Regions from separate parts of the Streptomyces sp. NPDC058308 genome, predicted to be linked through region 3. Evidence: riboswitches for the same ligand, from Rfam matches in the RefSeq annotation. Region 3 holds a riboswitch; each other region holds the start of a gene.

Region 1 (9,820 bases), on a different contig from region 3:
GCGCCGCGGGCGGTCGCCGGTCTGCGCGAGGAGGAACGCCCCTGTTCCGTACGTGCACTTGGCGCTGCCCGGCGCGGTGACGTCCTGGGCGAGTAGCGCCGCCTGCTGGTCGACGAGCAGGCCGGTGACGGGGAGTTCGGGGCCGAAGGCGGTGGTCGTGCCGACCGGCCCCGCCGCGTCGACGACGCGGGGCAGGTGCTCCTCGTCGAGCCCGTAGAGCTCCAGGGCGCGCGACGACCACTGAACGGCGTCGAGGTCGAGGAGCTGGGTGCGGCCGGCGGTCGCCGCGTCGGTGACGTACGCGCCGGTGAGCCGGTGGACGAGCCAGGCATCACTGGTCGTGACCACGCCCTGCCGGGTGCGGTGGCGGCGTATCCACGCCATCTTGGGGGCGGCGAAGTAGGGGTCGAGCGGCAGGCCGGTGAGACGGCGCAACTCATCCGCGTGGTCGGTCAGTTCGGCGCAGACCGACTCCGCTCGGCGGTCCTGCCAGACCAGGGCGTCGGTGAGGGGTTCGCCGGTGTCCGGGTCCCAGGCGAGGACCGTCTCGCCCTGGTTGGCGAGGCCGACGGCGGCGACGGATTCGCCCGCGTCGGCGAGCGCCCTGCGGCCCGCGTCGACGACGGAGGCGAACAGCTCGGCGGGGTCGGCCTCCACCAGGCCGCCGGGAAGGAAGCGGGGGCGTACCTGAGCCGCGCCCGAGCCGATCACGCCGCGTTCCGGGCAGACGACGAGGGCCTTCGTGCCGGACGTGCCCTGGTCCACGGCGAGCACGGGCCGCCGCGCCGGGGACCGCGCGCCCGGCGGCCGCTCATAGGTGATCACCGCGGAAGAGTGCTACAGCGGCCCGGAGGGCGTCAAGGGACGGACTGCGCGCGGGGCAAGAGACCAGACCCGAGGGCGGCGAGAGACCGAAATGACAAGGACTGCACAGCAAATGACCATTCGGCGCGCCGCGTTGACACATCAAGGTCATAAAAGTCTTACGAATGGGCTTGGAACCGGAAGGACCAGATCTACACTGTCCGCCGTGTCACACCATCAACTCCCTTAACAAACTGGTCGGTCAACCACCCCCTCTCCGCCCTCTTCCCCCAACTGAGGACTCATGCCCATGGCGTTAGGCCGCCCGGTGTACCACCCGGCAGGCCACGACGAAGCGCTGCGCGGGGTGCTCCAGGACCTCAGGACCGGTCGCTGGGTCTCCACGCGCAACCTGCTGACCGAGACACCCGACTGGGGGCTGTGGACGCAGCGCACGCAGATCCTGGGAGCCGCCGTCGCCGGCTCCGACGTGGTGCGCGCCTGGCGCGCCGAAGAGCCGCGCAGCGCCTCGGCCGCCGTCCTGCACACCCGGGTCCTGGTGGAGCGCGCCCTGCGCGCGCACCGCTCGGGCCACCGGCGGACCAACGACCTGTGGCGCGAGGCCGTCTCCGCGTGCGGCGACGCGTCCGCCCTGTCGCCCGAGGATCCCGTGCCGTGGATCTGCCTGCTCTCGCTGGCCCAGCTCGACGTGGGCCAGCGGTGGGACGAGCACCGCCTGGCGCCTCCCGAGCCGATGCTCTTCCCCGGCCCCTGGCAGTTGCTCGCCGAGGCCGACAAGCGGGATCCGGGCAACCGCGAGGCGTACCACCGGATGCTGCAGTTCGTGTACGCGCGGCGCGCGCAGGGGCCGCTCACCGAGGCGTACAACTTCGTGCAGTGGGCCGCCGCCTCGGCGCCCGCCGGCTCCGCGCTGCACCTGCTGCCGCTGTACGTGCGGGTCGAGCGCTACCGCAGGGAGTCCGGCCAGGAGCAGGCGCTCGACCTGCACTGGATCTCCGAGGACGCCACGCGCGCCGCGCTGCTCGCCCTGCAGCTGTGGTTCGACCACACGACGCCCGCCGCGACCTCGCTCCTCGACCTCAACCACCTCGCGCACGCCCTGTGGGGCGCGCACCAGTTCCACGACGCCTCCCGGGTGTTCCAGGCCCTCGACCCGTTCTTCACCACGGTCCCGTGGGCCTATCGCACCCACTCCCCCGGCGACGCGGACGCCGCCGCCGAGGTCTTCGTCCAGGCCCGCACCCGCTGCTTCAGCGCCTCCCGCGGCCCGGGCTGACCCCCGCGCCCTCCCCGTATCCGTTCGCCCCTTTCCCCGCCGCTCCCCCGGAGGTCCCACCGTGTCCCGCACCACCTGGTCGTCGAGCACCGTCCCAGCACCACCACGCCAGGACGAGGAAGAGCGACTCAGAGAGCTCGGCTACCAGCCCGTACTGGCCCGCCGCATGGGCGGCTTCGGCAACTTCGCCATCAGCTTCTCCGTCATCTCCATCCTGTCCGGCTGCATGACGCTGTACGGCTTCGGCATGGGCGCCGGCGGCCCCGCGGTGATGCTCTGGGGCTGGGCGGGCGTCGGCCTCTTCGTGCTCTGCGTGGGCATGGCACTGGCCGAGGTCACCAGCGCGTACCCGACGTCGGGGGCCCTCTACTACATGGCCGACCGGCTCGGGGGGCGCCGCTGGGGCTGGTACACGGGCTGGCTGAACCTGCTGGGGCTGCTCGGCGCGATAGCGGGCATCGACTACGGCGCCGCACTCTTCACCGGCGCGTTCCTGAACCTCAAGTTCGGCTTCACACCGACCACCGAGAAGACCTTCCTGATCTTCCTGTGCGTCCTGCTCCTGCACGCCGTCCTGAACCTCTTCAACGTGCGGCTGGTCAGCCTGCTCAACTCGATCAGCGTGTGGTGGCACCTGGCCGGTGTCGCCGTGATCGTCGGCGTCCTCGTGATCGTGCCCGACCACCACCAGTCGCTTTCGGACGTCTTCGGCACGTTCGTGAACGACACGGGCTGGGACAACCCGCTCTACGTGACGGCGATCGGCCTGCTCCTCGCCCAGTACACCTTCTGCGGATACGACGCCTCCGCGCATCTGTCGGAGGAGACCTCCAACGCGTCGGTCTCCGCGGCCCGCGGCATCGTGCGCGCCATCTGGGCGTCGTGGATCGCCGGTTTCGTCCTGCTCGCCGGGCTGAGCTTCGCCATCCAGGACTACGTGGGTGCCCAGGAGAGCTCCACCGAAGTGCCGCCCGCGCAGATCATGATCGACGCGATCGGCGAGTCCGGGGCGACGGCGCTGCTGCTCATCGTGATCGTGGCGCAGCTGTTCTGCGGCAACGCCGAGACGGCCGCGGCCAGCCGCATGGTGTTCGCGTTCAGCCGCGACAACGCGCTGCCCGGCTCGGCGGTGTGGCGCAAGGTCAGCTCCCGGACCCAGGTCCCGGTACCCGCGGTGTGGCTGTCGGTGGGCCTGGCCGCGGTCATCGCGCTGCCCTCCCTGTACTCGGCGACCGCGTACACGGCGGTGACCGCCATCAACGTCATCGGCATCACTCCCGCGTACGCCATCCCGATCTTCCTGCGCCTGCGCGCGGGCGACCGCTTCCAGCCCGGCCCCTGGAACCTGGGCCGCTGGAGCAAGCCGGTCGGCTGGATCGCGGTGATCTGGGTGGCGTTCGTGACGGTGCTCTTCTGCCTGCCGCAGGCTTCGCCGGTGACGGTCGACTCGATGAACTACGCCTCGATCGCGCTCGCCGTGGTCCTGCTCCTGGCCACCGTGTGGTGGTTCGTGGCGCGCCGCTCGTACAGCACGCCACAGGCGTACGGCTCGGACCGGGAGCAGGCGGAGGTCGCGGAGAACATCGTCTGAGAGCCGGGACCCGGTCAGTCCCGGACCGAATCGCCTTACGCGGGGCGGTTGTTGAGGATTTTGTGGTAGAGGCGGTGGTCGCGCCAGGCGCCGTTGATGTGCAGGTAGCCCGGCGCCATCCCGTACTCCACGAAACCGCACTTCGCCAGCACGCGCTGCGACGCCGCGTTGTCGAGGAGAGTGCACGCCTCCACGCGGTGCAGGCCGAACTCGCCGTCCGCCGCCGCGCAGACGTGCCGCACGGCGGCGGAGGCGAGGCCGCGGCCCACGTGCTCCGCGTCGGTCCAGTAGCCGAGACTGCCCCTGCGCGCCGGGCCGTGCACGATGTTCGTCAGCTCGGTGTGACCGACGATCTCCCCGTCGCTCTCGAGGACCCAGTGCGCGGCCCGGCCCGCCCGGCACTCCTCCAGCTGGCCCCCGATCCGCTCCGCCTGCCCCTCCGTGGTGTAGAAGGAGGCGGGCCTGACCGGCTCCCAGGGGCTGAGGTGGGCACGGTTGCGGCGGCGGGCCCCGGCGAGCCTCTCCGCGTCATCGAGCGTGAGGGGCCGGATGAGGACGCCCTGCGCGAGGGCGGCGGAACCAGTGATCATGCCCGCAGCGTACGAGAGTTCGCCCCGCTCCCGACAACCGTCGGGCGAGGTCAGCGCCCGCCCGCCACCCGCAGCACCGTGCCGCTCGCGTACGAGGCGTCGTCCGAGAGCAGCCACGAGACGGCCGCCGCCACCTCCGAGGGCTGACCGGAGCGCCCCAGGGGGATGCCCGCCGCGAGCTTCGCGGGGCGCTCGGGGTCGGCGTGGAACTCGGTCCAGATGACGCCGGGGGCAACGGCGTTGACGCGGATGCCGTCCCCCGCGACCTCCTTGGACAGGCCGACCGTCAGCGTGTCGACGGCGCCCTTGGCAGCCGCGTAGTGGACGTACTCGCCGGGAGCTCCGAGGGTGGCCGCGGCGGACGAGATGTTCACGATCGCGCCGCCGCCGCGGGCCTTCATGTCCCGCACCGCGCGCCGGGCGCAGAGCAGATAGCCGAGGACGTTGACCTCGAGCGCCCGGCGCATGCCCTCGGCGTCGGCCTCGGCGAGGGGGCCGACGGGGCCGCCCACACCGGCGTTGTTGACCAGTCCGGTGACCGGACCGAGCTCGGCCGCGGCGGTGTCGAAGAGACGGTCGACGTCGGCCTCGTCGGCGGTGTCGACCCGGACGGCGACGCAGCGGCGGCCGACCGCGCGGACCGTCGCGGCGACCTCCTCGGCGGCCATTGCGTTCGAGCGGTAGCCGATGACGACGTCGTGGCCGTCCTCGGCGAGACGGGCGCAGACAGCGGCGCCGATACCGCGACTGCCGCCGGTGACGACGGTGACGGGGTGGTGCTGCACGGGGGACCTCCGGCTCTGGGTGGCTGACTGTCGCGCCGCCCGGACGCGGGGATCGCCCGCGTCCGGATCACGCCGTCATCCTACGAAGCGGTGATCTTCACCGGCCGGGAGGGCGAGGTCGAGGTGGATCAGGGTGGCTCGGCCCGTGCCGCGCCGCAGCCGCAGAAGGTTCCGGCCCGGCTCCCACTGGACGACGCCGTGGTGTGCGCGCAGCTGGGCCCGCAGCCGTTCCGGGTCGGGAGTGCGCAGCGCGGCCGGGGCGCCGAGGGGCGGGCCAAGGACGTGGAGCGGGATCAGTCCGTCGTCACGTACGTCGTACGAGGAGAGCAGTACGTCGATTTCCCGGACCTCCCAGACCTCTCGGCCGGGGACGGCCGTGCCGCCGGGCGCCGGGGTCCGGGGCCGCGCGGGAGGGGTGGGGGTGTCGTTCGAGTGCGTCATGGAGCGCCTCCGGAGTCGTGGACCCCGGGTGTCGCCGACCCCGGTGATCCGCCGTTCCCCGCGCACGTCGCACGGGGCGGGTCGTCACCCGGGGCACCCGCGACGGAGCGGGGTGCCGTCCAGCGAGCCGGGGCTTGGCGCTGGAACTCGTGACCCGTCCCGACCGTAACACGCCCTCTCGGAGGCTTGCCCGGGGATTCCTCCTGGCCCCTGGGCAGGCCTCCGGGCGGGGCTACTGGGCCGTTGCGGGGGCGATGGCGTCTTCCGGGGCGGCCTGCTCCGCGGGGAGGCTGTCCATGAACGAGCTGACCGAGAAGACCGCGTTGCCGGGACCCGCAGGCCCGTAACCGGGCGGCGACGTCAGGCCGTTGGCCTCCATCGTCGCGCGGTACGCCTCAAGGAGACGCACGTGGTACTCCAGCGGCGCGCCCTGCGGGTTCGCCTTGCCGAGCGGGGTCGTCGGCTCCGGGCACCAGGTGGTGAAGCGGGGTGTGATGCCGCGCGACATGAAGTACTGCAGGCCCTCGACGGTGGAGTCGATGGCCTCGTCGACGGTCTTGAAGCCGAACGGCTCCGCCATCTCGACGCCCGCCACGAAGTTCGGGATCACGTTGCGCGGCCCGAAGACGTCGGCGGAGTCCAGGATGCGGCGGTGCCACTCGTCACGGCCCACGTAGCGCTCCTTGCCGGGGCAGTAGCGCTCGAACAGGTACGGGTCCCACACTTCGTAGTTCGGGTGGTAGATCCGCACGCCGTAGTCGTGGAAGCGCTGCACGTCCGCCTTGGGCAGCGCCTGGGCGACGACCTTGCCGATCCAGCGGCCGGGGAAGCGCTCCTCGATGGCCTTCGCGTACTGGCCGTAGAAGTCAGCCTCGTCCTTGCCGCCGATCTGCGAGGTGATGGCGCCGCCGGTGAGGGTGTAGGCGGTGGAGGACTTCGCGGTGTCGTACTTGTCGATGATCGCCAGCGCCTCCAGGACCTCCTCGACCGGCTTCACACCCGTGTAGGGGCGGCCCGCCGCCTTGTGCTGGCGCCAGTTGTGGTTGATGTCGCAGTACTGGCACTCCTCCTTGGCGCCGAAGTACTGGCAGACCCGGAAGACCGTCAGATAGATCAGGTAGCCCCACTGGATGGTGGGCGCCACCTCCATCACGGACTTGCCGTTCTCCAAGGTGTGCCGGTAGTAGTCCGGCATCGGCGGCAGGCCCACGTCGGAGATGCGGACGCCGTCCAGATAGAGGCCGAGGACGCCGTTGTCGTCGGCGGCCACGCGGTAGGGCGACGCCGGGTTCACGCGGACCGACACGACGGTGCGGCGCAGCTCGTAGGGGCCGCCGGTGAGGACGATCTCCTCCGGCGGGCGGCGCAGGGCGGCGGCGCCGAGCTCGGGGAGGGTGCCGTGGTCGAAGGAGAAGATGAAGTACGACTTCGGCTTGACGTCACCGCCCTCGTTGTCGCTGAGCGCCGACTCGTCGAAGGCGATGCCGCCGCGCAGCAGATCCTCCTTGATCACGGCTTCCCGCGGCACGTGCGGGAACCGCTCCATGAGTGACTCGATGAGCTGGGTACGGCTCTCGCTGCGGCTTGGCATGGGCCGGGCACCTCGGATCCTGTCGATCGATCTGTTCCGTCCACGCTAATACCCGCCCGATCCGTTCCGGATCCGACTCCGGTCGCAGGGCGCCTCCGCCGCAGGTCTATGCTACGGGCCGGTACCGGGCCGGTACGATCTCCGGCATGCCGCCCGCCGACCCCCACATACCCGCCCCGAAAAGCGGAAACGGGTCACGCGCCGAAACCCCACGAACTAGAATGAACACTTCCGCAGCGGGCAGCGGGCAGCGGGCAGCGGGCAGCGGGCAGCGGGCAGCGGGCAGCGGGCAGCGTCACGTCGGCTCGCGCCGCACGCCAAGGCTCCCTCCGGCGCCGAGAAGCGCGTCCTCTTCGCCGCCCGGTCGGCGACCGCCCTGCACCGGCTCCTGGACGTCCTCCCCGTCTTCGCGGGCGACGACCGCATCCGCCGCCGCTTCACTCTCGTACCCGGCTCCGACTTCGGCAACGACGCCCTCGCGGCCGTCGAGCGGGCGGGCGGCCGCACCGTCCCCTGGGCCGAGGCCCTCGCCCGCCCCCACGATCTGATCCTGGCGGCCAGCCCCAAGGGCGGCCTCGCCGACCTGCGCGGACCACGCGTCCTGCTGCCGCACGGCGCCGGCTACAACAAGGCCTTCGCCGCTCCGGACGGTCCCGGCGACTCCGCCTCCGGCATGGACCCCGCGCTCCTGATGCCGGGCGGGCACCCCTTGGCCCGCCTCCACGCCCTGGCCCACCCCTCCCAGCTCACCCGCCTCACCGCCGAGTGCCCGCCGGCGGCCGCGCGCGCGACCGTGACCGGCGACCCCACGCTCGACCGCGTCCTCGCCTCCCTCCCCCTGCGCGAGCGCTACCGCCGCGCCCTGCGCACCCACGGCCGGACCCTGATCGTCCTCACCTCCACCTGGGGCCCGCACTCCCTGATCCGCCGCCACCCCCGGCTCCCCGCCCGCCTGGCCGCCGAGCTCCCCCACGACACGTACCAGATCGGACTCGTCCTGCACCCCAACGAGCACAGCAGGACAGGGCGGTTCGACCTCGCGCAGGACCTCGCGCCCGCCCTCGACGCGGGCCTGGTCCTTGCCCGCCCGTACGAGGAGTGGGCGGCGCTGCTCATCGCCGCCGACGTGATCGTCACCGACCACGGCTCGGCGGCGCTGTACGCGGCCGCGGCCCGCGACACGCCGATGATCGCCGCGGGCGACGGCGGCGGCGAGCTGATCCCCGGCACTCCGATGGCCGAACTCCTCGCCCGGCTACCCGAGTTGGAGCGAATAGAGCAGCCGGCCACAGCCGACATCGAACGCGCCGTCGCCGGCCACACCCCCGGCGTCCCGGCCGCCTGCGCCGCGCGGGCTTTCGCCGCACGCGGCCAGGCCGTGCACCGGCTGCGTGAGGAGCTCTACCGGATCCTCGGCCTGGCCCCGCCCACCGATCCCCCCGGGCCGAACCTCCTGCCGGATCCCGCACCGCCCGCCCGCACCCCGGCGGCCTTCGCCGTACGGGTGGACCGGCGAGGACCGCACGTGCACATCGAGCGGCGGCCCGCCCGATCCACCGCCCCCGCGCATCACCTGGCCGCCGAGGCGGACAGGGCGTCGGACACCCAACTGCAGAGCGCCGGGCTCGTGTTCCGACGAGCCCGACGCCCCACCGCACCGCCCGCGCGGGGTGAGACCTGGACCGTCGAGGGGTGGACGCGCCATGTGCTTGCCGAGCACGGTGGCACGCGGACGGCCGCCGTCGTCCTGAGCGCCTCGCACTGCGTGCTGCGCCGGACCGGCGGCGCGCTCCTGTCCGTACGCATCGAGCCGCACCGGGACACGGACGGCCGGGTGCTGCGCTCCGATCCGGCGGCGGTGCTCTCCGGCGTGCACGCCTGGCTCGTGGGCCGCTCCGACGCGCCCGCGTACCCGGTGACCGTCCCCTGCGTCGTCGCGGGCCGCCTCCACCGCGCGACGCTCGCTCCGGCCACCCCGGAAGAGGGCCTGCGGGAGTTCTAGAGCAGGAACGGCGAACGGCGCCTACTGCAGCAGCTTCGCCACGACGCGCGCGGCCCACCGGGTCCCCGCGGCGAGGCCGCGCCACCCGTGATTCCGCCCGTGATTCCGGCCGCGGTGCAGGCTTCGGTCGGCCCAGACGCCGGGTTTCGGGCGGTCCAGACATCGGGCTTCGGTCAGACCAGGCGTCGGGTTTCGGTCAGTCCAGGCCGCCGCCGCACTCCCGCACCGCCCGTGCCGCGGTCCGGAAATCCGCCGCCCCCGCCGCGTCCCCGGTCTCCTCGGCCAGTTCGGCCAACGCGTCCAGGACCCGCAGTTCCTCACGTACGGATTCGTCGAGGCGAGCCTGCGCCAGCGCCTCGTCGTAGAGACCCCTGGCCTCCACGGGCCGCCCGAGGCGCCGCAGCACCCGGGCGAGCGCGAAGCCGGTCCGGGCGGTCAGCCGGGCCCGCCCCAGCTCCACCGCCCGCGCGTGTGCGTCCGTCAACAGCCGTTCCGCGTCGTCGAGTTCACCGAGCTCCGTGCGGGCCTTGCCGAGGAGATACGTCTGCAGCATGGCGCCGTAGGCATTGCCGATCTCCGTGTGGATGCGCGCGGACGTCTCGAACTCCGCCGCCGCTGCCGCCCACTCGCCACGGGCCGCGCCGAGCAGTCCCCGGAACTCGATGACCGAGGCACGCAGCTTCCTCTCCCGGGGCTCGTCGCCGAGGGCCTCCGCGCCC
Region 2 (9,820 bases), on a different contig from region 3:
CCGGTCGCGAAGCGCATTCTTTACCGATAACGCACAGCCAGTAATGATCTTCTGACACTACGTCGCTTCCATGGACGCCCAATTCGGGCATAGGACCCAGGAGTTGCACCACACCCTTTAGCCCCGCGAAAGCCCCGCCGGTCAGCCCCGCGAAAGCCTCTTCAGGAGCACCGCCGAAGCCACCGGCCGCGCCCCCGCCTTGGCGATCCCGTCGGCCACCTCGCGGTCGGTCGAGACCACGACCACGGGCCGCCCCGGCGGCTCCGCGCGCACCAGCTGACGGATCAACTCGTCCGCCGTGACGCCGGGCTTGGAGAACAGCACCCGCACCCCGCGCGGCGGCGCGAGCAGCACGGGCGCGGCCAGCTCCGCGCCGTCGAAGACGCAGGTGACCTCCGCGCCCGACTGCAGGGCGAGCTGCGAGAGCGAGCCGAGCAGCCGCAGCCGCTGCTTCTCCAGCGGCATGGTCGGATAGCCGGTCTTGGTGACGTTGTAGCCGTCGACGACCAGGTGCGCCTGTGGCAGCGCGAGCAGCTGGTCCAGGATCGCCGGGTCGCTCTCGGAGAGTGCGCGGGCGGCGATGTCCTTGGGCGACATCCGCCCCGGTTCGACGGCGTCCACGGTCTGCGCGGGCCGTACGGAGACGGGGGGCAGGGCCAGTTCGCGCCGCAGCCCCTGGGCCGCGTCGAGGACCGTGTCGAGCAGCAGCCGCAGCCGCATGTCCTCGACGCTGCGCCCCTCCCGCGCCGCCCTGCGGCTGGCCTCGAGGGCGGCCTCCGTCTCGCCGAGCCGCGCCTTGAGCCGCCGCGTCTCGCTCTCGGCGGCGGACACCTGCGCCTGCCTCTCGGCGCGCACGGCCTCCGCCTCGGCGGCGGCCTTGCGCAGCGCGGCCTCGCCGCGCTTGACGTCGCTGAGCGCCGCGCGCAGTTTGCGGTGCACCGACTCGGCTTCCCTGCGCACCGTGTCGAGCTCGGCGCGCAGCCGCTCGGTCTCCGCCTTGGTCTGCCCGCGGGCGGCGGCCAGTTCCTCGCGCAGCCGCTCAAGCTCGGCCCGGGTCTCGTCGTCCACTCGCTCGGCGTCGGCCCGCTGGGCCTCCTCGCCCGCGGCGGTGACCAGCTTCACCCAGCCCGCCGGGCGCAGCACATAGGCGGCGGCCGCCACATCCAGCGGATCGGCGGCAGGCGGCGGCGAGCCCGCCTCCAGGGCGGCGGCGAGCTCGGGCTGGGCCTCCCTGAGGCGTTCGCCGATGCGCTGGCGGAAGAGGGTGTCGTTCTCCAGCGCGGCCGCCATGGCGTTGCCCGCGAACTTCGCGCGACGGGTGGGCGTGAAGCGCGCGTACTGCCGCAGCTGAGGGGGCAATTCGGCCAGGGTGAGGCCGCCGAAGCCGTCCGAGACGATGTGGACGACCCGTCGCCGCACCCCGTCGGGCAGCGGACGGTCGAGCACCTCAGCGGCGCCGTCGTCCGGCTCCCCGCCCGAGCTCTCCACCATCCGTCACCCCACTAGCTGTGCGGGCCCCGCTCCGTCAGGAGTCGGCGCCCGGCCTGTCCACGAGTTCCACCTGATCCACGGCGTTGCACCAGCGGCAACGCACGGACTCGATGGTCTCACTGACCACCTCACGTTCTTCGACGTTCGACTCTCCGGCCAGGTCGAGATGCACATACTCGACGACCTTCGAGCTGCGGGTCACATCGAAACGCGTGAGATTGCCGCACAGCGTGCAGCGCCACCGGGTGGTGGCGGTCGGCAGAGGAACCGTCATCGTGGCTGTTCGCTTTCTTCGGAGACTGGCAGCGGCGACATCTTCGGCGACCGAGGGGCGTACGCAGGTTTCCGTGTGCGCATTGCCCGTAACCCTAAGGCCTGTAAGGGGCGCCATGCGGCGGCCTGCCGAGCGGCATGGCGGTCTGCGGAGGTAGTGCCCGTTACGTCATGCTCTGTTCATGATCCGCACATGGGGTACGAAGGCAGGCCGGCTGCTCGGGGGGCGCACCGCCCCGGTGACGTACGGGCTGATCACCGTCTGCTGCGCGGTCTTCCTGATCTCCCCGGTCTCCGGGTTCAACCCCTCCTACGGCCGCGGCGACGAGTTGATCGGTGCGCAACAGGTCTACTTCGAGCGGTGGGGAGTGGTACCCGTCGAACTGTTCAGCGGTGCCCCGGGCGCCGCCCTCGGCCCGTTCACCGCCCTGTTCGTGCACGGCAGCTGGCTTCATCTGCTGGGGAACATGCTGTTCTTGTACGTGTTCGGGGTCATGGTCGAGGAACGCATGGGCCACCTCCGGTACGCCTTCTTCTACCTCTGCTGCGGATATCTCGCCCTGCTCGCCTACGCGGCCGCGCACGCGGGCTCGGACCAGACACTCGTGGGCGCGTCGGGGGCGATCTCCGCCGTCCTCGGTGCCTGCCTCTATCTCTTCCCACGGGCGCGGGTCACCAGCCTCTTCCCGTTCCTCTTCTTCCTGCCGCTGCGCTTTCCGGCGTGGGTGGTGCTGCCGTTCTGGGTGACGCTGCAGTGGCTGGCGGCGGGGCAGGGAGGCAAGGGGGCGGGGGTCGCCTATCTGGCGCATCTGGTGGGCTTCTCGCTCGGCTTCCTCGTCGCGTGGGGGTGGAGTGCGCGGAGGACTAGAGTGCATGTGAAAGGCAGTGCACCGGCCACCGAGGGAGACAGCCAGCCGTGATCACCGCGATCGTGCTCATCAAGACCAGCGTGGACCGGATTCCGGAGATCGCCGAGTCGATCGCCGCGCTGGACTCCGTCAGTGAGGTCTTCTCCGTGACCGGTACGTACGACCTGATCGCGATGGTGCGGGTGCCGCGCCACGACGACCTGGCGGACGTCATCCCCGGCCGGATCAGCAAGATCCCCGGCGTCGAGGGGACCGACACGCACGTGGCGTTCCGTACGTACTCGCAGCACGACCTGGAAGCGGCCTTCGCGATCGGCCTCGACTCCTAGGCCCTTCTGACGGATCTCCGCGGGAGGACCCTGGGCGCCGTCCGCGCCCGTCCGGTCAGGCGGCCGCGCCGGTGTCCGGCACGCAACGCCCGTCCTCGGTGCGGTAGTTCCACCGGGCGCCGTCCGCCACCAGCTCCTTGACCGCGCGCACGAACCGCTCGACGTGCTCGTCGGGGGTGCCCGCGCCGAAGCTCACCCGAATGGCGTTGAGGGACTTCTCGCCGGGCGCGGCCTCGGGAGCGCCGCACTCGCCGGGCTCGTCGGGCACGCTGCCGAGCAGGGTGCGCACCAGCGGGTGCGCGCAGAACAGGCCGTCCCGTACGCCGATCCCGTACTCGGCGGAGAGCGCGGCGGCGAAGTGCGAGCTGTTCCAGCCGTCCACGACGAAGGAGATGACGCCCACGCGCGGCGCGTCGTCCCCGAACAGCGAGAGCACCCGCACGGCCGGTACCTCGGCGAGGCCCTCGCGCACCTTCGTGATCAGGTGCTGCTCGCGGGCGACGAGCTCGTCGAAGCCCGCGTCGGTGAGCGCCTTGCAGGCGGAGGCGATGGAGTAGACGCCGATGACGTTGGGCGAACCGGCCTCGTGGCGGGCGGCGGTGTCGTGCCACTCCACGTCCACGCCACCGCCTGCTTCCTTGGGGCGCCGCGCCACCTTGCGCGAAGCGCCGCCGCCGGCGAGGTAGGGCTCGGCGTCGCGCAGCCAGTCGGAGCGGCCCGCGAGGACGCCCGAGCCGAAGGGCGCGTACAGCTTGTGCCCGGAGAACGCGACCCAGTCCACATCCAACTCCTCGATGGAGACGGGGTGGTGGGGCGCGAGCTGGGCGGCGTCGAGCACGATCCGGGCGCCGTGCGCGTGCGCGGCCGCGGCGAGCTCCCGCACCGGCCACAGCTCGCCGGTGACGTTCGAGGCGCCCGTCACGCACACCAGGGCGGGCCCGTAGGGGTCGCGGTCGGCGAGGGCGCGCTCCAGGGTGTGCACGGCCTCGTCGGGGGTGCGCGGCGCGTTCAGGTAGGTGACGCGGGCGTCCCGCCACGGAAGCAGCGAGGCGTGGTGCTCGGTCTCGAAGACGAAGACCTGGCAGTCGGCGGGCAGGGCGGCGGCCAGCAGGTTCAGCGAGTCGGTGGTGGACCGGGTGAAGACGACCTGGTCGCCCTCACGGCAGCCGAGGAACTCGGCAACGGTGGTGCGGGAGTTCTCGAAGAGGTCGGTGGAGAGCTGCGAGAGGTAGCCCGCCCCGCGGTGCACGCTGCCGTAGTACGGGGCGTACGCGGCCACGTCGTCCCACACCCGCTGCAGCGCCGGCGCGCTCGCCGCGTAGTCGAGCGCGGCGTACGTCACCTCGCCACCGGTGACCAGCGGAACGGTGACGTCCCTGCCGAGGACGGCCAGCGGGGCGCAGACGGACGAGTCGGCGGCAACGGCGGAAACAGACATGGTGAACTCCCGTAAGAGACAAGTGAGTTCACTGCGAAGGCGCACGTACGGCAGAGGGGTACGGCGGTGCAGTGATGAAGAGAAAAAGGGTGCGCGGAAAGGGGCCGGAGGCCCTAGCACATTCGCTTGCTCACGAGACTGCTCCCTTGAGGACCAGGACCCCAGGGGCGGACATTCACCGATGTCCAGGGGTCCGCGCTTGCCATACGCCTTGCTGCGTACGACCTGGTCTTCACCCGGGGCACCCCGCCACGGACGGAGGGTTGCCGGACAGCGGGCCGGGGCCGTAGTCGCTGTCACTCATGACCTGTGCAGCATCCTGCCACACGATCTTCGACGCGCAAGGCGCAGTCCAGAATCCGGACTGCGCCTTACGTCACATGGCGGGCATCAGCGGTTGCTGGCCGCCACCCAGCGCTCCAGGGCCCGCTTCGCGGCGCCCGAGTCGATGGCCTGCGCCGCCTTCGCCATCTGGGCCCGGATCTGCTCCACGAGCGGCTCTCCGGTCGGCGAGAGGGCGACCAGGGCCGCCGCGGAGTTCAGCAGCACCGCGTCCCGCACCGGCCCGCTCTCGCCGTCGAGCAGCCGCAGCGCCACCTCCGCGTTGTACGAGGCGTCGGCGCCCCGCAGCGCCTCGACCGGCACCAGGCCGATCCCCACCTCGCGGGGGTCGAAGGCCTCCTCGCGCACGGCGCCGTCCCGCACTACCCAGACCCGGGAGGTCGAGGTGGTCGTCAGCTCGTCGAGCCCGTCGTCCCCGCGGAACACGAGGGAGGAGTGCCCGCGCTCGGCGAACACCCCGGCGACGACGGGCGCCATCCGCGGGTCGGCGACCCCGACCGCCTGGGCCCGCACCTTCGCCGGGTTGGTGAGCGGACCGAGGAGGTTGAAGACGGTCCTGATCCCCAGCTGACTGCGCGCGGCGCCCGCGTGCCGCAGCGCGGGGTGGAACTTCACGGCGAAGCAGAACGTGATGCCGGCCTCCTCGGCGACCTCGACCACCCGCCGGGGCGTGAGGTCGAGGTTGACGCCGAGCTTCTCAAGGACGTCGGAGGCGCCGGACGCGCTGGAGGCGGCGCGGTTGCCGTGCTTGACGACCTTGGCGCCCGCTCCCGCGACGACGATCGCGGACATGGTGGAGATGTTGACGGTCTTGGCCCCGTCGCCACCCGTGCCGACGATGTCGACGGTCGGGCCGGGCACCTCGATGACGTTGGCGTGCGCGTACATGGCACGTACCAGGCCGGAGATCTCCTCGACCGTCTCGCCCTTGGCCCGCAGCGCGATCACGAAGCCCGCGATCTGCGCGTCGGTGGCCTCGCCCCGCATGATGCGGTCCATGGCCCATGCCGTGTCGTCGGCGCTCTGGTCCCGCCCGTCGAGCAGGCCGTTCAGCACGTCGGGCCAGGAACGGGCCGCCGCGGTGTCGCCTCCTGCGGGGGTCACAGCGTTCATAGCCGCTCCTGTTTTGTCTGCCGGTGTGGGAAACACCCCGACACGTCGGGGTGGCACCACCCTATCCAGCGCCGGGACAGCAAAGAGCCCCGTCCATGCGCTGGACGGGGCTCTTGCCGTGGCGACCGTGGGCCCCTACTCGACCGAAGCCGAGAGTGGGGAGGTCAGAGCTTCAGAGCTCGCGGTTGATCAGTGGTGGCCGTGGCCGCTCGTGATCTCCTTGTACTCGTCGGCGGTGGGCTTGGGGATCTGGTTGTGCTCCCCGTAGTAGCCCTTGGAGAGCTTCGCCCGGAGCTTCTGCGAACCCGACAGCTTGCGCTCGACACCGTTCTCGTCGACCGACGGGCCGATCTCGACCGGCTGGTACTGCTCGTGCGCCGTGAGGGTGTGCAGCTGGTCCTGGCTGAGCGGCTCGTGGATCTCGATGAACTCACCGTGCGGCAGGCGCTTGATGATGCCCGACTCGCGGCCGTGCAGCACCTTGTCCTTGTCACGCCGCTGCAGACCCAGGCAGATCCGCTTGGTGACGATGAAGGCGATGACCGGTCCGGCGAAGAAGGCGATCCGGACGAACCAGGTGATCGCGTTCAGCGACAGGTGGAAGTGGGTCGCCCACAGGTCGTTGCCGCCACCGACGAGCATGACCATGTACGCCGTGAGCCACGCGACACCGAAGGCCGTACGGGTCGGGGCGTTGCGCGGGCGGTCCAGGATGTGGTGCTCGCGCTTGTCGCCGGTGACCCAGGACTCGATGAACGGGTAGACCGCGATGGCCACGAGGACCAGCGGGAAGACCACGACCAGCGGGATGAACACGCCCAGGACGAGCGTGTGACCCCAGAGGTTGATCTCCCAGCCCGGCATCACACGGATCAGACCCTCGGCGAAGCCCATGTACCAGTCGGGCTGGGCGCCGGTGGACACCTGGTCCGGGCGGTACGGGCCGATGGCCCAGATCGGGTTGATCGAGGCGATCGCCGCGATGACCGCGATGACACCGAAGACCAGGAAGAAGAAGCCTCCGGCCTTGGCCATGTAGACCGGCAGGAGCGGCATGCCGACGACGTTCTTGTTGGACTTGCCGGCACCCGCGAACTGCGTGTGCTTGTGGTAGAAGACCAGGATCAGGTGCGCCACCACGAGGCCGAGCATGATGCCCGGCAGCAGCAGGATGTGCACCGAGTAGAACCGGGCCACGAAGTCGCCGCCGGGGAACTCCCCGCCGAACAGGAACATCGACAGGTACGTGCCGACGATCGGCACTCCCAGGATGGCGCCCTGCATGAAGCGGACACCGGTACCGGAGAGCAGGTCGTCCGGGAGCGAGTAACCGGTGAAACCGGTGAACATGCCGAGGACGAACAGCAGGAAGCCGAACAGCCAGTTGACCTCACGCGGCTTGCGGAACGCACCCGTGAAGAACACGCGCATCATGTGCACGAACATGCCGGCGAGGAAGATCAGCGCCGCCCAGTGGTGGATCTGCCGGATCAGCAGACCACCGCGCACATCGAAGGAGATGTGCATGGTCGAGTTGAACGCCTCCGACATCAGCTGTCCCTGCATCGGGATGTAGCTGCCGGAGTACTCCACCTCGTTCATCGACGGGTGGAAGAACAGCGTCAGGTACACACCCGTGAGGATGATGATGATGAAGCTGTACAGGCAGATCTCACCGAGCATGAAGGACCAGTGGTCCGGAAAGATCTTGCGCATGTTGGCCTTGGCCAGGGAGTAGATCCCCAGCCGGCCGTCGGCCCAGTCGGCGACGCGCTCTCCGGCGGGCGCTTGCTTGCGCTGTTCGTTGGAGGAAGTGGTGGTGGTGCTCATCCGCGCTCCCAGAAGGCAGGACCGACGGGCTCTTCGAAGTCGCCGAGCGCCTCGAGGTAGCCCTTTTCGTTCACGCCGATGCGCAGCTGCGGCAGGGCGTGACCAGCCGGGCCGAAGATCACTCGGGCACCGTCGGAGAGATCGAAGGTGGACTGGTGGCACGGGCAGAGGACGTGGTGCGTCTGCTGCTCGTACAGAGAGATCGGGCAGCCCACGTGGGTGCAGATCTTGGAGTAGGCCACGATGCCTTCGTGCGACCACTCCAGCTCGCGCTTGTCCTTGATGTTCTCCGGCTGGATGCGGACGATCATCAGGGCGGCCTTGGCGATCTGCGTCTGGAAGTCGTGGTCGTGCTCCGACATCCCCTCCGGCATCGCGAAGGTCAGCGAACCGACCTGCACGTCCGCCGGACGCAGCGGCTCGTGCGTGTTCATGTTCACGAGCATCTTGCCCTTGCCCCACTTGGTGTGGCGGAGCTTGTCCTCGGGCAGCGGACCGAGGTCGCGCAGCAGGACGACGCCGGAGAGCGGGACCAGGGCCAGCGCACCGAACATCGTGTTCCGGATCAGCTTGCGCCGCCCAAAACCCGACTCCTCGGCACCCTGCTTGAAGTCCGCCATGACCTTGGCGCGGACCTCGGGCTCGGCCGCGATCTCGTGCCGCTCGTCGGTCATCTCGACGTCGGACATCAGGGTGCGGGCCCAGTGGACCGCGCCCGCGCCGATGCAGAACAGCGCCACGCCGAGGGTGAGGCCCAGGGCGAAGTTGAGGCCGCTGATGTGACCGATCGGGAAGACGTAGATGGTCTTGTCCGCCGGGATCGCCACGTACGAGGCGATGAAGCCCACCGTCGCGAGCATCGACAGCATGAACATGAACGCCACGGCACGCTCGGAACGCTTGGCGGCCCGCTCGTCGATGTCCTGGACGCGGTGCTCGTGGGGCGGCAGCCCCGGGTCGGCGAACGGGTTCTCTTCCGTCACCGCCACCGAGCCGTGCTCGGTCTCCTGCTTGCTGGGCAGGTTCTCTTCTGGAATCTCTTGGCTACTCATGACTTCTTGGCCTTTGCGGTCCGAGCGGCGACCCACACGGCGACCGCGATCAGCGAACCGAGACCGAAGATCCAGCCGAAGAGGCCTTCACTGACCGGACCCAGACCGCCCAGCTTGAGACCGCCAGGGCTCTCGGTCTTCTCACCGTTGACCGCGTCGAGGTACGCGATGATGTCCTTCTTGTTCTTCTCCGGCATCGTGGTGTCGGGGAAGGACGGCATGTTCTGCGGGCCGGTCTGCATGGCCTCGTAGATGTGCTTCGGGGAGACACCTTCGAGCGACGGCGCGAACTTGCCGTGCGTCAGCGCGCCACCTTCACCGGTGAAGTTGTGGCACTGGGCGCAGTTGGTGCGGAACAGCTCGCCACCCTTGGCGATGTCCGCTCCGTCCGGGCTGTACTGCTTCTCGGTCGGGACCGAGGGACCGGCACCCAGCGACGAGATGTACGCCGCCAGCTGGTCGATCTGGGCCTGGTTGTAGATGACCTTCTTCTTGGGCGCCTGGGCACCCTGCTGCTGGAGCGGCATACGCCCGGTGCCGACCTGGAAGTCGACAGCGGCGGCGCCCACGCCGACCAGGCTCGGACCGTCGGAGGAGCCCTGACCGCCGGTTCCGTGGCAGCTGGAGCAGCCCACGGCGTAGAGCTTCTTGCCCTCGTCGATGGCGAGGGACTGGGCGGTGTCATCGGCCTGCGCCTTGTCCGCCGGCGCGAACGCGGCGTACAGCCCCCCGGTGGCCGCCAGCGCGAGGAGTAGGACGACGACCGCCGCCAGCGGATGGCGTCGTCGTGCGGAGAGCTTTTTCACGGATTACCCCGGTGTCAGGATCTTCTGCGTCGATGCTTCTGGAATGTGTCGGATGTGCCGCGTGAGCGGCCTGCCGATTACTTGATCATGTAGATCGTGGCGAAGAGGCCGATCCAGACCACATCGACGAAGTGCCAGTAGTAGGACACGACGATGGCTGCGGTTGCCTGTTCGTGGGTAAACCTCCTGGCCGCATAGGTGCGTCCAAGGACCAGCAGGAAGGCGATCAGGCCGCCCGTCACATGCAGTCCGTGGAAGCCGGTGGTCAGGTAGAAGA
Region 3 (9,820 bases):
CCCGGTGACTCGGGCGACGTCACCCTCAAGCTGGTGGCCGCGGACTACGGCGACTCCGCGGCGAACAGTTCCAAGAAGTACTGGGACAAGCTGGCCAGGGGGTTCGAGAAGGAGAACCCCGGCATCAAGGTCGACGTGACCGTCCACTCCTGGAACGACGTGGACCGCGAGGTCAAGGAGATGGTCAAGAAGGGCGAGGCCCCCGACCTGGCGCAGATCGGCGCGTACGCGGACTACGCGGCGCAGGACAAGCTCTACGAGGCCGACGAGCTCCTCTCGATCGCCACCCAGGCGGACTTCCTCGCCCCGCTCTCCCGGGCCGGCGAGGTCAACCGCATCCAGTACGGCATGCCGTTCGCCTCCTCGACCCGGCTGCTCTTCTACAACACCAAGCTCTTCAAGGACGCCCACCTCACCCCGCCGCAGAGCTGGAGCGAGCTGAAGGCGGACGCGAAGGCGCTCAAGGCGCGCGGTGTGAAGATCCCGTACGCGCTGCCCCTCGGCCCCGAGGAGGCGCCCGCCGAGACGCTGATGTGGATGCTCAGCGGCGGCGGCGGCTACACCGACAACGTCGGCTCGTACGACATCGACTCCAAGCAGAACGCGAAGACGTTCGGCTGGCTCAGGGACAACCTCGTCGGCGAGGGCCTGACCGGCCCGACGGCGCCCGGCGAGATGAACCGGGCCGAGGCGTTCGCGGCGTTCTCGCGCGGCGAGGTCGGCATGCTCAACGGCCACCCGACGCTGATGAAGATGGCCGCGAAGAAGGGCGTGAAGTTCGGCATGGTGCCGGCGCCCGGCGTCAACGGCAAGGCGCAGGCCACCATGGGCGTCGCCGACTGGATGATGGCGTTCAAGCAGAACGGCCACCGCAAGGAGGCCGGCAAGTTCCTCGACTACGTGTACAGCAAGAAGAACGTGCTCGACTTCTCGAACGAGTACGACATCCTGCCGGTGACGACGTCCGCCTCCCAGGCGATGGCCAAGGACCGCGGCCACACCGAGCTCGGCAAGTTCCTCGACGAGCTCCCGACCTCGCAGCTCTACCCGGTGGGCAAGACGTCCTGGGCCGAGGTCTCGGCGCAGATCAAGAAGGACATCGGCAAGACCGTCGCGCAGGGCGGCAACCCCGACTCGGTGCTGAAGGGCATCCAGAACCGGGCGGTCGCCGCGGAGAACGCCGAGTAGGGCATAGCGTGTCGGGCATGGACCGTGGGGAAGTCGGCGTGAACCGTCAGGGGCCACAGGAGCTCTCCGCGCGCGACCGTGCCGTCCTCGCCCTGGAGCGGCGGTCGTGGCCGGGCCCGGGGGCGAAGGAACGCGCCATCCGTGAGGAGCTCGGCATGGTGCCGGTGCGCTACTACCAGGTACTGAACGCTCTCCTGGACGACGCGCGGGCGCTCGCCCACGACCCGATTACGGTCAATCGGCTGCGCCGGGTGCGGGAGTCACGGCGCGACGAGCGCTGACGCCGTTAGGGTCGGGCCCATGGGTGACCCTACGTACGCGCAGCCCGACAGGCCCGGACGCCCCGGCCTGCCCGAGCCCGTGACGCCCGCCGGGCGGGACGGGCTCTCCGCACTCCTCGCCCGGCCCGAACGGGCCGTCGTGGCGCTGGACTTCGACGGCACGCTGGCCCCGATCGTGGCCGACCCCGAGCAGGCCCGCGCCCACCCCGACGCCGTGCCCGCGCTCGCCGCGCTCGCGCCGCGCCTGCGGTCGGTCGCCGTGGTCACGGGCCGCCCCGCGGGCGTCGCCGTCCGCTACGGCGGCTTCGCGGGCGTGGCGGGCCTTGAGCACCTCGTGGTCCTCGGGCACTACGGCGCCGAGCGCTGGGACGCCGTCACCGGCACGGTGCACGCCGCCGAACCGCACCCCGGTGTCGCGGCGGTCCGCGCCGAACTGCCCGGGTTCCTCGACGCGATCGACGCCTGGCGCGGCACCTGGATAGAGGAGAAGGGCCGGGCCGTCGCGGTCCACACGCGCCGCGCGCAGGACCCGCAGGCCGCCTTCGACGCGCTGCGCGAGCCGCTCGCCGAACTGGCGGCCCGGCACGGACTGATCGTCGAACCGGGCCGCATGGTCCTTGAGCTGCGGCCGCCCGGGATGGACAAGGGCGTGGCCCTTGAGGAGTACCTGCGCGAGGTGGGCGCCGAATCCGTCCTCTACGCGGGCGACGACCTCGGCGACCTGCCGGCCTTCGGCGCGGTGGAGAAGCTCCGTTCGGACGGTGTCGCGGGGCTCCTCGTGTGCAGCGGCAGCACGGAGGTCACGGACCTTGCCGGGCGGGCCGACCTGGTGGTCGACGGACCGCCCGGGGTCGTGGGGCTGCTGTCGGCGATCGTGGCCCGACTGCCCTGACCGGCGCCGCGCTCAGCCGGTGAGCGCGTGCAGCTGGTCCAGGAACCACTGCGCGGGCGGCAGCGCCGTCGCCGCCGCCGCGAGGCGCTTGGTGCGCTCGGCGCGCTCCTCCAGGGGCATCACGAGGCCTGCGTGCAGGGCCCGCGCGGTGGCCGTCACGTCGTACGGGTTCACGCCGAGCGCGTCCTCGGCGAGCTCCTCGTACGCCCCCGCCTCCCGCGAGAGGACCAGCGCGCAGCCCTCGTCGGAGACGACAGGGACCTCCTTGGCGACGAGGTTCATGCCGTCGCGGATGGGGTTGACCAGGGCCACGTCCGCCATGCGGTAGGCGGCGAGGGAGCGCGCGAAGTCGTCCTTGACGTGCAGCACGACGGGGGTCCAGCCGGGCGTGCCGTAGCGGGAGTTGATGTCGGCGGCGACCCGGGAGACCTCTTCCGTGTAGTCGCGGTAGACCGCGAGGTCCTGCCGTGAGGGGTAGGCGAAGGCGACGTGCACGACGCGCTCGCGCCACTCGGGGTGGGTGTCGAGGAGCTCGCGGTAGGCCAGCATGCCCCGCACGATGTTCTTGGAGAGCTCGGTGCGGTCCACCCGGACGATCAGCTTGCGGGCCTCCCCGTCCTGCTCGCCCGCCTGTTCACGCAGCGCCCGCATCCGGTCCTCGACGTCGTCCCGCCGCGACCGCTCCCGCAGGAAGTCCGCGTCGGCGCCGAGCCCGTGCACTCCGATCCGGGTGCCCGTGGTCCCGCCCACGATCCGTACGCAGCACTCGGTGAACGCGTCCGCCCACCGCCCGGTGAGGAAGCCGAGCCGGTCGGCGCCGAGCATCCCGCGCAGCAGCTGTTCGGCGACGTCGTCCGGCAGCATCCGGAAGTAGTCGGCGGGCGCCCAGGGGGTGTGCGAGAAGTGGCCGATGCGCACGTCCTCGCGCAGCTCGCGGAGCATGCCGGGCACCAGCGCCAGGTGGTAGTCCTGCACGAGGACCGCCGCGCCCGGCGCCGCCTGCGCGGCCAGTGCCTCGGCGAAGGCGCGGTTGTACGTCTCGTACGCCGCCCACTGTGCGCGGAACTCCGGCCCGAAAGCCGGTTCGAGCGGGGTCTGGTAGAGCATGTGGTGGACGAACCACAGCACCGAGTTCGCGATGCCGTTGTACGCGTCCGCGTGGACGTCCGCGTCGATGTCCAGCATCAGGACGCCGTCCTCGCCGACGCCGCGCCGCACCGCCTCGCGGTCGCCGTCGCCGAGCGCCGCGCACACCCACAGGGCGTCCGCCTCGTCGCCGATGGCGCTGAGCCCGGAGACCAGGCCGCCGCCGCCGCGTTTGGCGGTCAGCTCCCCGTCCTCTCCCACCGTGTACGAGACGGGGCCGCGGTTGGAGGCGACCAGTACCTGCGCTGCTGACGATGCGGACTCGGAGACCATGTGGCAGAACGTAGCCCGTCCCGGGGGCGGGCAAACGTACGGCCCCTGTTCGGTCCCCGGCCGCTCAGTCCCCGCGCCCGCGCCCGGCGGCGAGCAGCAGCGCGCCCAGGACGCACAGCGCGACCGCGATCCCGCCGTACAGCAGGGCGCGGGAGTCGCCGGTCGTGGCGAGTTCACCGGCGGGCGCGCCCGCCGCGAGTGTGGCGGGGACGAGGCTCACCGCGCCGGCCCGCCGTATGGCTCTCATGGCCTGCCCGACTCCGCCGACCCGCACAGTTCTGCGCCACACCGTTCCGATCCGCATAGTGGGGCAATATAGGCAAAGCACATCATCGGCGGGGGTTACGCCACGCGTCGATGCGCATACTCGGCGATATCCGTCATCGGCGGCCGCTCCTCCGTGTCGACCGCGTACGTCCGCGGCACGAACCCCTGCTCGCCCCGCTCGAACTGCGTCAGTTCGGGCCGCAGGAGATGGCCGCGCGCGAGCCGCAGCTGCGCCGTCCGGTAGATCGCCGCCGCCATCCGCCCGAGCGCCCGCCCGTCCTGGTGCCGATGCCTGCGCACCCCCACGTCGACCTGCGCGAGCGCGTCCAGACCCACGGTGTGCAGCGCGTCGACGAGCAGCCCGAGCTCCACGCCGTACCCGACGGGGAACGGCAGCCGCTCAAGGAGCGACCTGCGCGCCGCGTACTCGCCGCCCAGCGGCTGGACGAACCCCGCGAGGCGCGGCCAGTGCATGTTCAGGAGCGGGCGCGCCATCAGCTCCGTCACCCGGCCGCCCTGGCCCGCCGCCTCGCCGAGGGGCCGGTCGTACATCGCCTTCACGAAGGCCACGTCCGGGTCGGTGAGCAGCGGGCCCACGATGCCCGAGACGAAGTCCGCGGAGAACTCCCGCAGGTCCGCGTCGACGAACGCGACGACGTCCCCGCCCGTCACGAGCAGCGACCGCCACAGCACCTCGCCCTTGCCGGGCACCGGCGCCACGCGCGGCAGGATCTCGTCCCGGTGGACGACCTTGGCACCCGCCGCCGAGGCGACCTCGGCCGTACGGTCCGTGGAGCCGGAGTCGATCACCACGAGCTCGTCGACCAGCGGAACCTCCTCCATCAGCGCGCGGCGTATCTCGGCGACGATCTCGCCGACCGTCCCCTCCTCGTCGAGCGCGGGCAGTACGACGCTCACCGAGGTGTTGGACGCGCGTTTGGCGGCGACCAGAAGGTCCAGCGGGCGGTCGGCGACGGACCAGGAACGCCTGCTCAGCCAGTGTTCGGCCTCTTCCAGCACGGTCGCGGTCCTCCCATATGTGATCCATCTCGCGGTTCGGACGACTATCTCAAGGGTCCGGGGCTTCGGTTACAGTCTTGAACAACGCCGGTGACCATCGCATGTCGGGGGTCCCGGGCGTCACACAATCGAATACCGCTCATCCAGAGGGGCAGAGGGATACGGCCCGTTGAAGCCCCGGCAACCACCCAGCCGCGCGTCGCAAGACGCAAGTGTCACCGTGTGCGCGATCAGCGCCGCGAGGCTCCCGGCTCGGGAAGGTGCCAATTCCGTCTCGCGACGAGATGCGTCGCGAGGAAGATGAGGAGAAAGGGCCTCGCCTCCATGGCTGTGCAGACTGTCGCCACCGAAAGCACCACCTCTTCCGTAGACCTCGGCCCCGCATCGGGTCTCTCCTGCCGGGAGTGCGGCACGAAGTTCCCGCTCGGTCCGATCTTCGCGTGCGTCGAGTGTTTCGGCCCCCTCGAAGTCGCGTACGACCTGCCGCTGGGCGACCCGGAATCCCTGCGCAAGCAGATCGAGGCCGGTCCCGCCAACATCTGGCGCTATGCCCCGCTCCTGCCCGTCCCCGCCGACGTCGCCGACAAGCCGAACCTGAACCCCGGCTGGACCAAGCTCGTCAAGGCCGACAACCTCGCCAGGGAACTCGGCGTCGAACAGGGCAAGTTGTTCGTCAAGGACGACTCCGGCAACCCCACGCACTCCTTCAAGGACCGGGTCGTCGCGCAGGCGCTCGAAGCCGCGCGTGCCTTCGGCTTCACCACCCTCTCCTGCTCCTCCACCGGCAACCTCGCGGGCGCCGTCGGCGCCGCCGCGGCCCGCGCCGGCTTCCGCTCCTGCGTGTTCATCCCGCACGACCTGGAGCAGGGCAAGGTCGTCATGGCCGCGGTGTACGGCGGCGAGCTCGTCGGCATCGAGGGCAACTACGACGACGTGAACCGCTTCTGCTCCGAGCTCATCGGCGACCCGCTGGGCGAGGGCTGGGGCTTCGTCAACGTCAACCTGCGGCCGTACTACGGCGAGGGTTCCAAGACCCTCGCGTACGAGATCTGCGAGCAGCTGGGGTGGGTCCTCCCCGACCAGCTGGTCATTCCGATCGCCTCGGGATCGCAGCTCACGAAGATCGACAAGGGGCTGAAGGAGCTGATCGCGCTCGGCCTCGTCGAGGACAAGCCGTACAAGATCTTCGGCGCCCAGGCCGAGGGCTGCTCGCCGGTCTCGACCGCGTTCAAGGCCGGTCACGACGTCGTGCGTCCGCAGAAGCCGGACACCATCGCCAAGTCGCTGGCCATCGGCAACCCGGCCGACGGGCCGTACGTTCTGGACATCGCGCGTCGCACGGGCGGTGCGGTGGAGGACGTCAACGACGAGCAGGTCGTTGCCGCGATTGAGCTGCTCGCTCGGAGTGAGGGGATCTTCGCGGAGACCGCGGGCGGTGTGACGGTGGGCGTCACGCGGAAGCTGGTCGAGGCGGGGCTCATCGATCCCTCGCTCACCACGGTGGTGTTGAACACCGGGGACGGGCTCAAGACGCTGGACGCTGTCGCCGAGAGGTCTCAGGCCACCGCCACGATCAAGCCGAGCCTTGAGGCGTTTCGCTCCGCGGGTCTGGCTGACTGAGCTTCTTGTTTCCCTGCGGACCGGCTGTGGCTGGTCGCGCAGTTCCCCGCGCCCCTGGCGGGGCGCCCCTTGCGGGGCTGCCCCCTGATCTTCCGAGGTGAACCCATGAGCGTCAACGTCCGTATCCCCACCATTCTCCGTACCTACACCGACGGCAAGGCCGAGGTCGTCGCCGAGGGGGCGAACCTCGGTGAGGTCATCGCCGATCTGGAGAAGAACCACACGGGCATCGCCGCCCGCGTCCTGGACGACCAGGGCAAGCTGCGCCGTTTCGTGAACGTGTACGTCAACGACGACGACGTCCGCTTCGAGCAGGGTCTTGAGACGGCCACCCCGGACGGCGCGGGTGTCTCGATCATTCCGGCCGTCGCCGGCGGCTGATCCTTTTCCGCAAGAACCCTGCTTAACCCGAATTGCCCTCTCCGTTCGAGAAACGGAGGGGGCAATTCTGCATGGTTGAGCGCGGTACAGTTGGGAAGAGTGCTTCGCCGTTAATGCCGAGCGCATATACGAAGTCGGCCCGGAGTCGACAAGAAGTAGCCAAAGCGCGCTGCCCATTTGAACCTTATGTGGCTTTTGCCTGGCCCGTCTTGCCCTGAATCGTGGCGAATTCTCCGCATATTACCGATCAGGCGTGCCCAGAATTCTCGTCCGATTGACCTGTTGCAGACGGCAGTTGGACAGATACATTCAGCGGCGGTCGACGCGTTCCGGCGCACACCCCCAGCAGTGGGTGGTGAGGTCTGACCCGGGTCCGCGAAGTGCGGTCCTGTGCAAGGGCCAGTAATAGGGGAGTTAGGCATGGCTCAGGGCACCGTCAAGTGGTTCAACGCGGAGAAGGGGTACGGCTTCATCGCGGTCGACGGTGGTGCGGATGTTTTCGTCCACTACAGCGCGATCCAGATGGACGGGTACCGCACCCTTGAAGAAGGTCAGCGAGTCGAATTCGAGATCTCGCAGGGCCAGAAGGGTCCGCAGGCGGACATGGTCAAGCTCGCCGTCTAGCTCGGCGCGACCGACCACCGAAGCAAGCATCGCGAGGGGCTCGTATCCCGTCAGGGGTACGGGCCCCTCGTGTGCGCGCAGTACGCGCGGCGCGCGCCCGCGAGCTGTCCGGGATCCTCGAGAGGCGCTTGCACTCGCAGGGGTCGAGTGCTAATCATTGGGCTTAGCACTCTCCGTGTGAGAGTGACAGAACTTGGATCGGGTCGGTGAGGCCCGCAGACCGGGTGGGGCAAGGAACCACAAGGGCTGCAGGCCGTCCGTCGCGGGCGCCAGCCAGATCCGTTTGCGTTTCCACCCCGTCCGGGAGGACCACTTCACATGGCCAAGATCATCGCGTTCGACGAGGAGGCACGGCGCGGCCTCGAGCGCGGCATGAACCAGCTCGCCGACGCCGTCAAGGTGACCCTGGGCCCCAAGGGTCGCAACGTCGTCCTCGAGAAGAAGTGGGGCGCCCCCACGATCACCAACGATGGTGTTTCCATCGCCAAGGAGATCGAGCTCGAGGACCCGTACGAGAAGATCGGCGCCGAGCTGGTCAAGGAGGTCGCGAAGAAGACGGACGACGTCGCCGGTGACGGCACGACGACCGCGACCGTCCTGGCCCAGGCGCTGGTCCGCGAGGGCCTGCGCAACGTGGCCGCCGGTGCCAACCCGATGGCCCTCAAGCGCGGCATCGAGAAGGCCGTCGAGGCCGTCTCCGGCGCCCTCCTCGAGCAGGCCAAGGACGTGGAGACCAAGGAGCAGATCGCTTCGACGGCCTCCATCTCCGCCGCCGACACCCAGATCGGCGAGCTCATCGCCGAGGCGATGGACAAGGTCGGCAAGGAAGGCGTCATCACCGTCGAGGAGTCGCAGACCTTCGGTCTCGAGCTCGAGCTCACCGAGGGCATGCGCTTCGACAAGGGCTACATCTCGGCGTACTTCGCCACCGACATGGAGCGTATGGAGGCGTCGCTCGACGACCCGTACATCCTGATCGTCAACTCGAAGATCTCGAACGTGAAGGACCTCCTTCCGCTCCTCGAGAAGGTCATGCAGTCCGGCAAGCCGCTGCTGATCATCGCCGAGGACGTCGAGGGCGAGGCCCTGTCGACCCTGGTCGTCAACAAGATCCGTGGCACCTTCAAGTCCGTCGCCGTCAAGGCCCCGGGCTTCGGTGACCGCCGCAAGGCCATGCTCGGCGACATCGCCATCCTCACCGGTGGCACCGTCATCTCCGAGGAGGTCGGCCTCAAGCTGGAGAACGCCGGTCTCGACCTGCTCGGCCGCGCCCGCAAGGTCGTCATCACCAAGGACGAGACGACGATCGTCGACGGCTCCGGTGAGAGCGACCAGGTCCAGGGTCGCGTCAACCAGATCCGCGCCGAGATCGAGAACAGCGACTCGGACTACGACCGCGAGAAGCTCCAGGAGCGCCTGGCGAAGCTCGCGGGCGGCGTGGCCGTCATCAAGGCCGGTGCCGCGACCGAGGTCGAGCTCAAGGAGCGCAAGCACCGCATCGAGGACGCCGTTCGCAACGCGAAGGCCGCCGTCGAAGAGGGCATCGTCGCCGGTGGTGGCGTGGCGCTCATCCAGGCCTCCGCCGTCTTCGAGAAGCTTGAGCTCGAGGGTGACGAGGCCACCGGTGCCGCCGCTGTGAAGCTGGCCCTCGAGGCCCCGCTGAAGCAGATCGCGGTCAACGCCGGCCTTGAGGGCGGTGTCGTCGTCGAGAAGGTGCGCAACCTGACCGTCGGCCACGGCCTGAACGCCGCGACCGGTGAGTACGTCGACATGATCGCCGAGGGCATCCTCGACCCGGCGAAGGTCACGCGTTCCGCCCTGCAGAACGCCGCGTCCATCGCCGCGCTGTTCCTCACCACCGAGGCCGTCATCGCCGACAAGCCGGAGAAGGCGGGCGCTGCCCCGGCCGGCGGCGGCATGCCGGGCGGTGACATGGACTTCTGATCCCTCGCGGATCGATCGTCCTGAGCGCATAGCTCGTACGCAGGGGCGGCACTCTCCTTCGGGAGGGTGCCGCCCCTGCGGCGTTCGTGGCCTCGCCGGAGTTACTACGGCAGGCGGGCCATGATCCAGGTGCAGAGCTCCTCGGTGACCGAGGTGTGGCCCTCGTTCTGGGAGGCGCAGAGGA

Evidence for each region. A riboswitch is a leader RNA that binds a small molecule or an ion and turns the genes downstream of it on or off. The one in region 3 is predicted to bind S-adenosylmethionine.
Region 1: it holds a riboswitch for S-adenosylmethionine, as region 3 does, so the genes downstream of both, ACFVYL_RS00090 (hypothetical protein) here and thrC (threonine synthase) in region 3, are expected to answer to the same signal.
Region 2: it holds a riboswitch for S-adenosylmethionine, as region 3 does, so the genes downstream of both, ACFVYL_RS04555 (aminotransferase class V-fold PLP-dependent enzyme) here and thrC (threonine synthase) in region 3, are expected to answer to the same signal.

The regions. Positions count from the first base shown of each region.
Region 1 covers NZ_JBHVZA010000001.1:15,315-25,134, forward strand. Annotated here, with positions in the region: gene ACFVYL_RS00065 (FGGY family carbohydrate kinase) at 1-825, opposite strand, end outside; gene ACFVYL_RS00070 (hypothetical protein) at 1,109-2,101, shown strand; gene ACFVYL_RS00075 (amino acid permease) at 2,163-3,692, shown strand; gene ACFVYL_RS00080 (GNAT family N-acetyltransferase) at 3,728-4,282, opposite strand; gene ACFVYL_RS00085 (SDR family NAD(P)-dependent oxidoreductase) at 4,333-5,067, opposite strand; gene ACFVYL_RS00090 (hypothetical protein) at 5,143-5,508, opposite strand; SAM riboswitch class IV at 5,554-5,663, opposite strand; gene ACFVYL_RS00095 (radical SAM protein) at 5,741-7,099, opposite strand; gene ACFVYL_RS00100 (hypothetical protein) at 7,395-7,712, opposite strand; gene ACFVYL_RS00105 (translation initiation factor 2) at 7,773-9,101, shown strand; gene ACFVYL_RS00110 (tetratricopeptide repeat protein) at 9,298-9,820, opposite strand, start outside.
Region 2 covers NZ_JBHVZA010000002.1:429,196-439,015, forward strand. Annotated here, with positions in the region: gene ACFVYL_RS04535 (NYN domain-containing protein) at 142-1,491, opposite strand; gene ACFVYL_RS04540 (hypothetical protein) at 1,526-1,765, opposite strand; gene ACFVYL_RS04545 (rhomboid family intramembrane serine protease) at 1,947-2,684, shown strand; gene ACFVYL_RS04550 (Lrp/AsnC family transcriptional regulator) at 2,681-2,962, shown strand; gene ACFVYL_RS04555 (aminotransferase class V-fold PLP-dependent enzyme) at 3,018-4,400, opposite strand; SAM riboswitch class IV at 4,591-4,708, opposite strand; gene trpD (anthranilate phosphoribosyltransferase) at 4,791-5,855, opposite strand; gene ACFVYL_RS04565 (cytochrome bc complex cytochrome b subunit) at 6,045-7,685, opposite strand; gene ACFVYL_RS04570 (Rieske 2Fe-2S domain-containing protein) at 7,682-8,737, opposite strand; gene ACFVYL_RS04575 (cytochrome c) at 8,734-9,543, opposite strand; gene ACFVYL_RS04580 (heme-copper oxidase subunit III) at 9,621-9,820, opposite strand, start outside.
Region 3 covers NZ_JBHVZA010000005.1:134,144-143,963, forward strand. Annotated here, with positions in the region: gene ACFVYL_RS09655 (ABC transporter substrate-binding protein) at 1-1,188, shown strand, start outside; gene ACFVYL_RS09660 (DUF3263 domain-containing protein) at 1,206-1,469, shown strand; gene otsB (trehalose-phosphatase) at 1,489-2,361, shown strand; gene ACFVYL_RS09670 (trehalose-6-phosphate synthase) at 2,374-3,780, opposite strand; gene ACFVYL_RS09675 (hypothetical protein) at 3,845-4,027, opposite strand; gene ACFVYL_RS09680 (glucosyl-3-phosphoglycerate synthase) at 4,123-5,067, opposite strand; SAM riboswitch class I at 5,204-5,374, shown strand; gene thrC (threonine synthase) at 5,368-6,687, shown strand; gene ACFVYL_RS09690 (MoaD/ThiS family protein) at 6,793-7,068, shown strand; gene ACFVYL_RS09695 (cold-shock protein) at 7,489-7,692, shown strand; gene groL (chaperonin GroEL) at 8,011-9,636, shown strand; gene ACFVYL_RS09705 (esterase/lipase family protein) at 9,741-9,820, opposite strand, start outside.